2 regions of the Methylobacillus pratensis genome follow, and region 1 is predicted to be linked to the other one. Evidence: riboswitches for the same ligand, from Rfam matches in the RefSeq annotation. Region 1 holds a riboswitch; the other holds the start of a gene.
The links. Region 1 has a riboswitch for cobalamin ahead of ACW4YW_RS07810 (TonB-dependent receptor domain-containing protein). Riboswitches for the same ligand answer to the same signal wherever they lie in the genome.
Positions count from the first base shown of each region.

Region 2: linked by a shared signal. The riboswitch ahead of nrdA (class 1a ribonucleoside-diphosphate reductase subunit alpha) and the one ahead of ACW4YW_RS07810 (TonB-dependent receptor domain-containing protein) in region 1 are both predicted to bind cobalamin.

Region 1 is NZ_JBSUSR010000003.1:91,140-96,579, reverse strand. Features, by position in the region: gene ilvA (threonine ammonia-lyase, biosynthetic) at 1-123, shown strand, start outside; gene ACW4YW_RS07840 (transcriptional repressor) at 185-634, opposite strand; gene ACW4YW_RS07835 (EVE domain-containing protein) at 698-1,156, opposite strand; gene ACW4YW_RS07830 (DUF2237 family protein) at 1,224-1,583, shown strand; RNA gene ssrS (6S RNA) at 1,597-1,777, opposite strand; gene ACW4YW_RS07820 (cell division protein ZapA) at 1,851-2,159, opposite strand; gene ACW4YW_RS07815 (hypothetical protein) at 2,156-2,356, opposite strand; cobalamin riboswitch at 2,474-2,695, shown strand; gene ACW4YW_RS07810 (TonB-dependent receptor domain-containing protein) at 2,811-4,661, shown strand; gene ACW4YW_RS07805 (hypothetical protein) at 4,759-5,328, shown strand; gene cobO (cob(I)yrinic acid a,c-diamide adenosyltransferase) at 5,325-5,440, shown strand, end outside.
Region 2 is NZ_JBSUSR010000001.1:436,304-441,743, forward strand. Features, by position in the region: gene nrdB (class Ia ribonucleoside-diphosphate reductase subunit beta) at 1-282, opposite strand, end outside; gene nrdA (class 1a ribonucleoside-diphosphate reductase subunit alpha) at 347-2,623, opposite strand; cobalamin riboswitch at 2,774-2,986, opposite strand; gene ACW4YW_RS01965 (thioredoxin family protein) at 3,189-3,494, shown strand; gene ACW4YW_RS01970 (hypothetical protein) at 3,607-4,140, opposite strand; gene ACW4YW_RS01975 (c-type cytochrome) at 4,154-4,825, opposite strand; gene ACW4YW_RS01980 (cbb3-type cytochrome c oxidase subunit II) at 4,822-5,427, opposite strand; gene ACW4YW_RS01985 (cbb3-type cytochrome c oxidase subunit I) at 5,424-5,440, opposite strand, start outside.

The sequences.
Region 1 (5,440 bases):
GTGCTGGTCGGCATGCAGGTGCCGCCGGGAGAGGAACAGGCATTCACCGATTTCCTGCAGAACCTGGGCTACCCGTACTGGGAGGAAAGCAACAACCCGGCTTACAAGCTGTTCCTCGGATAAGCTGAGAGCCCAAATAAAAAGCCCGCCAACTGGCGGGCTTTTTGCATACCTTGACCCTGTATCAGGCTTTGGCAGCCAAGGGGGTGCCGTAGGCGGTGATATCGTAATCGGTGAGCTCGTAGCCCAGCTCGCGCACGATCACCTTGAGACGCTCCTCGATACCGAGATCGTAGAATTCGCGAACCTCACCGGTGCTGGTGCTGACCAGGTGGCCATGGTGCTCTTCGCCGTCGTTCAACTCATACACGGCCTTGTTGTTGCCCAACTGGCTTTTCTTCAAGAGCCCTGTCTGTTCGAATTGCGCCAGTACGCGGTACACCGTGGCCAAGCCGAACTCGGAATGCTCGGTAATCAGGATCCGGTACACGTCTTCAGCCGCCAGGTGGCGCTGCTCGCTGTTACGGAAGATATCCAGCACCTTGAGACGTGGCAACGTGATTTTCAGGCCACTGTTTCTCAAATCCTGATGCGGATCCACTACTCCGTCTTCTTTTTTCGTTCCCACTATCATCTCCTTAATCAATTGAATCCTGACGCCGCAATAGCATATCACGCATTGGGATGATGCCAAGCATCAGGAAAGTAGTTTCATGATGAACTCCCAGTCCCTGGGGTCCACTGGCGTAATCGAGAGCCGGTTGCCGCGTTGCAGGATGCGCAAGTTCTGCAGCTCCGGCGTTTCACGCAATTCTTTCAAGCTCAACAAGCGCGTCTTGCGCACCAGCCTTACATCCACATTGAACCAGCGCGGACTCTCCGGCGTCGCCTTGGGGTCATAGTACTTATGGCCCTCTATAAACTGCAGGCGGTCGGGATAAGCCAGCTTGCTGACTTCGGCAATGCCCACGATGCCAGGTTCCGCACAATTGGAATGATAGAACAATACGCCATCGCCGACCTTCATCTGGTCTCGCATGAAGTTGCGCGCCTGGTAATTGCGCACCCCGTACCAATCTACCGTCTGATCGGGGAAGGAAGCCAGGTCATCGATCGACACGTCGGATGGCTCGGATTTCATCAACCAGTAACGCATGAAATTCTCAAATCAACACAGATTCCGTATCATAACCCGAGTCGCATTCAATTTCAGAATCTCCAGCATGGCCCGCAACGTCCTTGGCACTACATTACAACCTTGCAGCATGGACCCGATCACCGGGTTCACCCGCAGCGGCAGCTGCGAAACCGGGCCCGAAGACATCGGCAGCCATACCGTGTGCGCCATGATGACCGAGGAATTCCTCGCATTCTCTCTCTCCAGGGGCAACGACCTCAGCACGCCGCGGCCGGAATACGGCTTCCCCGGGCTGGCGCCGGGCGAGCGCTGGTGCCTGTGCGCATCGCGCTGGCACGAAGCTGCCGAGGCAGGCTATGCCCCGCCAGTGGTGCTGGAAGCGTCCCACGAGCGCGCATTGGAGATTGTCAGCCTTGCCGACCTGGAATACCACGCCTTGAGATAAAGGGCTGAAATGGGAGTTCCCCGCAAATGCCATCCGGACCGGCATCCTGAACCTGTACGGTTCAAGTGGTAACGACCTAAAGCTACGTTAGGTACACCCGCATCGGAGCGCGCACACTGTTACTTAACAGACCGAAACCAAAGCCAAATTTATGGTTCAAGGAATCTATGGCCCGAACAGCACCGCAGGGAACAAAGGGAAGAAGCCAGGATCATCCGGCCTCTGAAAACTTGTGGCAGTTGAACTGTCTTGGATTAAAAAACCGCTTTAAAACAGCTGGTTTTGATCGTCGCCGACGGCAGTATCAATCTGCTCCTGCATGGAAGCAATTCTACGCTTGAAATCGCCAATGTCAAAACCGCCGGCATCCGTCGTCAATAGCTCATGCGCGATATTGAGCGCCGCCATGATGGCAATCTTCTCGGCACCGACCACCTTGCCGGTATCGCGGATTTCGCGCATTTTCTTGTCGAGATAATCGACCGAGCGCAACAAGGCCTCGCGCTCATCGTCAGTACACGCGATCGTCAGCTCGCGCCCCATGATGCTGACATCGACGCCACGCACGCTGCTCATACGGTTCCCTCCGGAAGACGCTCGATCAGGGCCTGCAGCTTCTGGCTGGCAAGCTCCATGTTTTCCTTCATCTGCTTGTTGTCATCCTGGGAGCGCACAAGCTCCTGACGGAGCTCAAGATTTTCAGCACGCAACAATTGGCATAGGGATATCAGCCGCGTGAGCTTTTCTTCCAACGTGATCAAATCAGCATTCATGGCGCCACTATAATTGCAAAATCAGCACATGGTCAACTGCACCCAAGAATTTATGGCATGTTTACAACACCTTATATTAAAAACTTATTTCACCGTATAAAGTGCGAATCATTTATAATCGCCAACAAGTTTTGAGGTGTCCTTGGCCTGTTCATGGCGCAAGGGTGAAACTGGGAAACAGGTGCGTGGCATCCCGACGTCGCGATCCACAATGCCTGTGCTGCCCCCGCAACGGTAAGCAAGCCGATAAGCCACATGCCACTGTGAGATGTTTTCATGGGAAGGCGGCGTATCACTGATCTTGCAAGCCCGGAGACCGGCCTGAAGACGACTAGGAAGTGCTGCGGGGATGCGGCTGACCGATGACCATCCGGCGACGGATCATGCTCCCTGCACACTCTCACTCGTTACCAGCTCTCGCGGGGCCGCGGGAGTCTTATGGAGTTTGCAGTTGATGTTCCGATTTTCCCTGGGTACCGTCGCCCTTGCCTCGATTTATTCCCTACCCTTGGCAGCCAATGCTGCCGACATCCGGCTAGAAGACACGATTGTCACGGCTTCGCGTACCGAACAGAAAATCAGCGAAGTGATCGGCGATGTATCCGTCATTACCTCTGATCAAATCGAGAAGGCCGGCCAAACTACATTGGCAGAACTGCTTGCAACGCAACCTGGGATTGAAATAACCAGCAACGGAGGTGTTGGCAAATCCACGGATATTTTCATGCGCGGCGCCAATAGCACCCATACCCTGATCTTGGTCGATGGCGTACGCATCAGTTCCGCCACCACTGGCGTGACGGCAATACAGCATATTCCGCTGAGCCAGATTGATCGGGTGGAAATCCTGCGCGGGCCTGCCAGTGGTATGTATGGCGCTGATGCCATTGGCGGCGTCATCCAGATATTCACCAAGAAAGGCCAAGGCACGCCTACGTTCAATGCCTCGGCCGGACTCGGCACTTACGGTACGGCCATCGGCGAAGCAGGGGTAAGCGGCCGCATCGGCAACACCAGCTATAGCCTTCAAGGCGGCATGACCCATGTGCATGGCATCAGCTCCTTGCGCAACAAGAATGCCAGAGGTTACAACAGCGATGCCGACGGCTACCGCAACCAGAACATTGCCGCCAAGCTGACACAGCACTTCGGAGAAAACCACGAAATTGGTTTCAATATTCTAGTCAGCGATGCCCGCAACTTCAATGACGGTACTACCGCAGCCTCATCCCGGTACGATCAATATATTGACCAGACCTTGTCCACCTATACCATACATAGCAAAAACCGCTTTACTGATTACTGGACAAGCCTGGTGACATTCTCACGCGGAATCGACGACCTCACGTCATACTCCAAGCAACCGACACAAACCACCAGCAACAGCATCAAAACCACGCAGGACCAGTATCTCTGGCAGAACACCTTGAATACCGCCTGGGGAACGTTCAATATCGGCATAGAGCGCAGGGAACAAAAAGCCGAAACCTTGCCCACCGCCCTGCCTGAAGACAGGCGCGATATCCAGTCCTACCTGGCTGGCTGGCAAAAACGCTTTGATAAGCATAATGTGCAGCTCAACCTGCGCAACGACGACAATTCGCAATTCGGCAACAAAACCACCGGCAGCGTGGCCTACGCCTATGAAATCACGCCACACTGGAAAGCGAATGCCGCCTACGGCACGGCCTTTGCCGCCCCGACCTTTAATCAGCTTTACTATCCGAATTTCGGCAATCCAGACCTCAAGCCCGAAGAGTCGCGCAATAAGGAAATCGGCCTGAAATACGATCATGGCAACCATCATGTGGCAGCCACTTATTACCTCAACGAAGTGGACAACCTGATCATCAATCCGAGAACCGGCAACAACTTCACGAATGTCGCGCAGAATATCAATCAGGCCAGGCTTTCCGGCCTGACCTTGAGTTACCAGGGCGTACTGGCAGGGTTCAACATACGCGCCAGCAGCGATTTCCAGCGCCCGGAAGACGAGGAAACAGGTAACCTGCTGCCAAGGCGGGCAAAGGAACATGGTGTATTTGCAATCAGCAAGCGTATCCATGGCTGGGAAATCGGCAGCGAGATCCGAAGTAGCTCCCATCGCTATAACGATACCGCCAACACCGTCAGGCTCTCCGGCTACACCTTGGTCAACCTTTATACAAACTATCAAATCAATGATGACTGGTCGCTGAACGCCAGAGTCAACAACCTGTTCGACCGCAAATACGAACTAGCCAAGGACTACGGCACCTTCGGCACCAATTTGTTCGTGTCCGTGCGCTATGCGCCGGCACTGTAATTGCGATGCGAAACCGCAACAAACTGCGTGGGCTCCGGCATTTCGGTTAAAATTCAGCGTTATTTGACCAATTGACCCCAGCCCAAGGAAGACAACCATGCTGACACTCAACAAGAACCACCAAATCATGATCGGCCTGCTGCTGGCCGCACTGCTCGTCCTCACACGCGGCCACCACTTCGCCGCGATCAACCACCTGCCCAGCGCATCCTGGGTGGTGTTCTTCCTGGCAGGCGTCTACCTGCGTCCAGTCTGGGTGTTTCCTGCGCTACTTGTCTTGGCTGCGGGCCTGGATTTCGCCGCCGTGACCTGGGGCGGCGTGGACAACTTCTGCACCTCGCCGGCCTACGGCTTCCTGTTGCCGGCCTACGGCACGCTCTGGCTCGGCGGCCGCTGGTTCGCCAAGCACTACCAGTTCGCCTTCAAGAGCCTGGCCACGCTCGCCGCTACCGTGGTCGCCAGCAGCTTCGTCTGCCATTTGTTCTCCAGCGGTGGCTTCTATTTCTTCTCCGGCCGCTATGCCGAGCCGACCCTGGCCGAATTCCTGCCGCGTATCGCCAAGTATTACCCATCCTCACTGGGCACGTTGGCGTTTTACGTGGCGACTGCCGCCATCATCCACATCGTGGTGAAGGCGCTCTACGCTGATCACAAACGTACCGCATGACCGACCAGGAAAAACCAGACCTCAACCAGCGCCATTCCGAAAGAATGGCGCGCAAGAAAACCGTCATCGACGCCAAGATAGAGGCCGCGCGTATCGAGCGCGGCCTGTTCCT
Region 2 (5,440 bases), on a different contig from region 1:
CACATTGGGGCTGCGGCCCTGGATGGAATCGAGCAGCGTCTGATATTTCAGGTTGCTGATGAAAATATGCTTCTCATGGTCGGGCAAGCCCTGGTAGTCGATGCGGTCCTGCGACACGTCCACCTCTTCCGGACGCCAGAAGAAGGAAAGCTGCTTCTCGATCAGTTTCTCGAACACCGGGTATTTCTGCTGGTCGTAACGCGCCACGTTGACCGGCTGCCCGAAGAACATCGGCTCCTTCAGTTGTTCGTTGTCGACCTTGGAAAAAATGCTGTATGCCATGACTTGTCCCGATATATCCCGTCAGGGCGGCGCATGGCCGCCCTGCTCTATTTAGTCCCGTTGCCTAGATCTTGCACGCGCCGCTTTCGCATCCGTCGTCCCCGGTCTCGCCGCCTTCGCTCGCGCCATCGCGGGTGTTGTGGTAGTACAGGGTCTTCACGCCCAGCTTGTAGGCTTGCAGCAGGTCCTTGAGCAATTGCTTCATCGGCACCTTGCCGCCTTCGAAGCGCTTGGGATCGTAATTGGTGTTGGAGGAAATCGACTGGTCGACGAATTTCTGCATGATGCCCACCAGCTTGAGGTAGCCGTCGTTGTTGGGCAGCGACCACAGCAATTGGTACTGGTTGCGCAGGCGCTCGATCTCCGGCACCACCTGGCGCAGGATGCCGTCCTTGGACTGCTTGACCGACACCAGGCCGCGCGGCGGCTCGATGCCGTTGGTGGCGTTGGCGATCTGGCTGGAGGTCTCGGAAGGCATCAGCGCGGTCAGGGTGGAATTGCGCAGGCCGTGCGCGACGATGTCCTTGCGCAGTTGCTCCCAGTCCAGTTGCAACGCTTCCTGGCACACCGCATCGAGGTCCTTCTTATAGGTGTCGATGGGCAGCAGGCCTTGCGAATAAGTGGTTTCATTGAACGCGTCGCAAGGGCCGAACTCGCGCGCGAGCTGTACCGAGGCCTTCAACAGGTAGTACTGGATCGCCTCGAAGGTGCGGTGGGTCAGCCCCAGCGCCGCATCGTCGGTATAGCCGGTGCCGTTCTTGGCGAGGTAATAGGCGTAATTGATCACGCCCACGCCAAGCGAGCGGCGCTTATCGGTGGCATTGAGCGCGGCCTTGACCGGGTAATCTTGGTATTCGAGCAAGGCGTCCAATGCACGCACCACGAGGTCGGCCAGCCCTTCCAGTTCGTCGAGGCTTTCCAGCGCGCCGAGGTTGAACGCGGACAAGGTGCACAATGCGATCTCGCCGTTCTCGTCGTTGATGTCCTCGAGCGGGTGCGTCGGCAGCGCGATTTCCATGCACAGGTTGGATTGGCGCACCGGTGCCAGCTTGGGGTTGAATGGGCTATGCGTGTTGCAATGGTCGACGTTCTGGATGTAGATGCGGCCCGTGCCCGCCCGCTCCTGCATCAGGAGCGAGAACAGGTCCACTGCCGGCAGCGTGCGCTTGCGCAGGCTGTCGTCCGCCTCGTATTGCGTATACAGGCGCTCGAACTCGTCCTGGTCGGCGAAGAAGGCGTCATAGAGTCCGGGCACGTCGTGCGGCGAGAACAGCGTGATGTCGCCGCCCTTGATCAGACGCTGGTACAGCAGGCGGTTGATCTGCACGCCGTAGTCGAGATGGCGCACGCGGTTTTCCTCGACGCCGCGGTTGTTCTTGAGCACCAGCAGCGACTCGACTTCCAGGTGCCACAACGGGTAGAACAAGGTCGCCGCGCCGCCGCGCACGCCACCCTGCGAGCAGGATTTCACCGCCGCCTGGAACAACTTGTAGAACGGCAGGCAGCCGGTATGCTGCGCCTCGCCGCCGCGGATCTCGCTGCCCAGCGCACGGATGCGGCCGGCATTGACGCCGATGCCCGCGCGTTGCGAGACGTATTTCACGATCGCGCTAGTGGTGGCGTTGATGCTGTCCAGGCTGTCGTCGCACTCGATCAGCACGCAGGAGCTGAACTGGCGCGTCGGCGTGCGCACGCCGGACATGATGGGCGTGGGCAGGGAAATCTTGAAAGTGGACACCGCATCGTAGAAGCGCTTGATGTATTCCAGACGCGCCTTGCCCTCGTACTTGGCGAATAGGCTCATCGCCACCAGGATATAAAGGAACTGCGGGCTCTCGTAGATTTTCTTGGTCACCCGGTTCTGCACCAGGTATTTGCCTTCCAGCTGCTTCACGGCGGCATAGGAGAAGTTCATGTCGCGCCAGTGGTCGATATGGTCGTTGAGCTCGTTGAACTCTTCACGGCTATAGTCGGCGAGGAGATGCTGGTCGTACTTGCCCATCTCGGTGAGCTTGGTGACGTGGTCGAACAAGTGCGGCGGCTCGAACTGGCCGTAGGCAATCTTGCGCAGGTGGAAAATCGACAGGCGTGCCGCCAGGTACTGGTAATCCGGCGTGTCCTCGGAGATTAAATCCGCGGCAGACTTGATGATGGTTTCATGGATGACGTCGGTACGAATCCCGTCATAGAACTGGATATGCGATTTCAGCTCGACCTGCGATACCGATACGTTGTCCAGTCCCTGCGCCGCCCAATCGATCACGCGATGGATCTTGTCCAGGTTGATCGGCTCCTGGCGACCATCCCGCTTGGTGGCATTCATGGATTCATACTTTGTCATCTAAGGCTCCCTGTCAGGAAGCAAGGCATCCTCATGACCACGCATCAATTGCCGAGGCAACCGAGCAACAATCACAAAGCAGCATGACGGACAAGGCGCCGACCCAGCAGCGCAATACCCTATCCGGCCGAGGACACCCCGCCTCAAACGTTATGAAAATGATCTACGGCAGGTTTCCTGGCTCCCAGGTCCACATGACCGGCCTGTCTTCCCGGGCCTCACACTTTCAGGCCCAGTGACCCTTGTTGGCATGCCACTCACTGGTTACAGTTGCGGGGGCAGCTGCGGCTTGGCAAGGCACCGCCCTGCGACCGCATTCCCTTTTTCCGACGTAATCGAACAACCGTCGAACACCGTAGATGGGGTGGACTATAGCGCAATAAAATGTGCTTGTGTACACCAAAAAACACTAGATATTGTTTTTTTGAGATATATACAGGATTTTTAAGGGGAAATTTTTTGCGAATTTTTTACACGGATTTTGGTCATTCATGGGCACGGCTGTCGTGCAACAATCACCTATCATGAAACGTAAATTTCGCCAAGCCAGACAATGAAACCAGCCTTGAATCCAGAACCAAGCCGCGACGATATCGATGCAACGCCCGGATGGCTGTTGCTGGAGTTCGGCGCCAGCTGGTGCGGCTTTTGCCAGGCGGCACAGCCTTCGCTCAACGCGGCATTAAAGCAATCGCACGCCCTGCGTCACGAGCGCATCGAGGACGGCAGAGGCAGGCGGCTGGGCCGCAGCTTCAAGGTAAAGTTATGGCCGACCTTGATCCTGTTGCGGGATGGACAGGAAGTCGGCCGTGTGGTGCGCCCGGAAAGCGTGGAAGAAATTTCCAGGCTCATCATGCCGGCAGCTGAATGAGTGTGCAGCAGCAATTGATCCCTGGCTGACGACGTGGGACAAGGGACGGGAGGGTGCCGTCAAATGCAAGTAGTCCAAGCAATCGTCAACTAACGCCACAATGGCTATACGCCTAGCGTGCTTGCATAGGCTCCGCAAGCACGCCCTGGCCGCCATGCGTGCTGAATATGTCAGCCACCTGCGCCGCCTCGTCCGGCGGCTGCATATAGACCAGCAACAGCATGGCATCGTCGCGCTCGGCGGCGCGCTGCATGAGGGCATTGGTCTCGCTTTCATGCAGCCAGCCGTAAACCGCCCCAAGCACCGCGCCCACGACAATCCCGATATCCGGCCCCAATAACTGGATCACCGCCATCCGCTCGCTGACTTCATACTCCATGGTCAGAATGATGCCCAAGGTCAGCACAGAGCTGATGAGCAGCCCGGCCAACGCGCCCCGGCCTGTCCAGGCGAACCAGTTGTCCGTATTCCTGCCGGGTTTGAGCGCTGTGAACCTGGCAGCCGCCTGTTCGGACAAGGCAAGGTCGATCAGGTCGCGCGGAATGCCGCGCTGCAGGCAGGCCGACAGCACCTTGTCCACTTGCTGCGGCTGCTGGAAAAACCCGGAGACCGTCAACGATTCCCGCTGCTTTTGCTGTGTATTCATGATCGCATCCTCCTCATTTTCCCAGCGCCTCCAGCTCTTGGACGGTCCAGGGCTTTTGCCTATCCTTGCTGGCCTCCCTGACGTGCTTCACCAGCGCCGCATCCACCTTGTCCGCGCTGTTGCCGCCGAGTTCGCTGCGGATGTGGCTGGCCACGGCGGCCACTTCCTCGTCACTCAGTTGGTCCTGCCACGGCGGCATCAGGCCATTGTAGGTTTGCCCTTCTACCTGTACTTCGCCTTGCAGCCCCTGCAGCACGATGCGCAGCAGGATTTCCGGGTCGCCCAGCACATAATGCGACTTGACCAAAGGCGGAAATGCGCCGGGAACGCCCTGCCCGCTGGCCTGATGGCAACTGACGCAGCGGCTGGTATAAATGGCGGCTCCCGAAACCGCGCTCGCCTGGGCGAAAGCTGGCTGAGCATCCTGCGAAGCAGGCGCGTGCAAAAATCCGTTGTGCGCCCTGGTATCCAGGCTGCCCATATGGCGTCCCAGGTAGAACGACCCGGCCACCAGCGCCACCCCTACCAGCAGGTAAAACCATAATGGCCCGCTGACCATATCCTCGAACGGCTCGGGAGTTTCATAAATGATCTGGTCGCCGCGCTGATCCTGCATACTTCGCTGGGAATTGGTATTTTTCCCGGCATGAGCCTGCCTGGATGGCGAAGAATGCTTCCTGTTCATGGCTGTGCCTCCTTGGCGGCTGCGTTGCCGGGAGCCGGATAGTGATGCTGCAGGCTGACCAGGTAATCCACCAGCGCTTCCGCCTCCGGCGTGGTTACGATCACGCCCTGCTTCGGGGCGAATGCGGCAGGCACCTGCAATACCTTGTCTCCCGCTTCTGCCTGAGGCTTGTGTTTGAACAGGAAAGGAAACGCAGGCATGATGGACCAGGACACCAGCGCGCGCGGCTGATACAGGTGCAGCAAGTGCCAGTTGCGGTCCGGCAGCCGCGCCCCGACGTTGAAGAGGTCCGGCCCGGTGCGCATGGTGCCGAGCAGGTGCGGCGCATCATGGATGTAATCCTCCGGCACCGAGGGCCGGTTGCCCAGCCCCTTGCTTACGTCCGTCGTAAAGGCGGAATCCCTCACCTGTTGCGTGTGGCAATAGATGCAGCCGTTACTGATATAGATTTGCCGCCCCAACTGCTCCTGGGGTCCCGGCTGTTTCAATTGCGGCGGCGCTTCCAGCGTGGACAGCATGCTGGTGGGCAATATCACCAATATCACCAGGGCGAAGATGACAGTCGCCAGCGCCCCCATGATCAATACGAAGATTCTCGTCATGATGGCCTCCTTT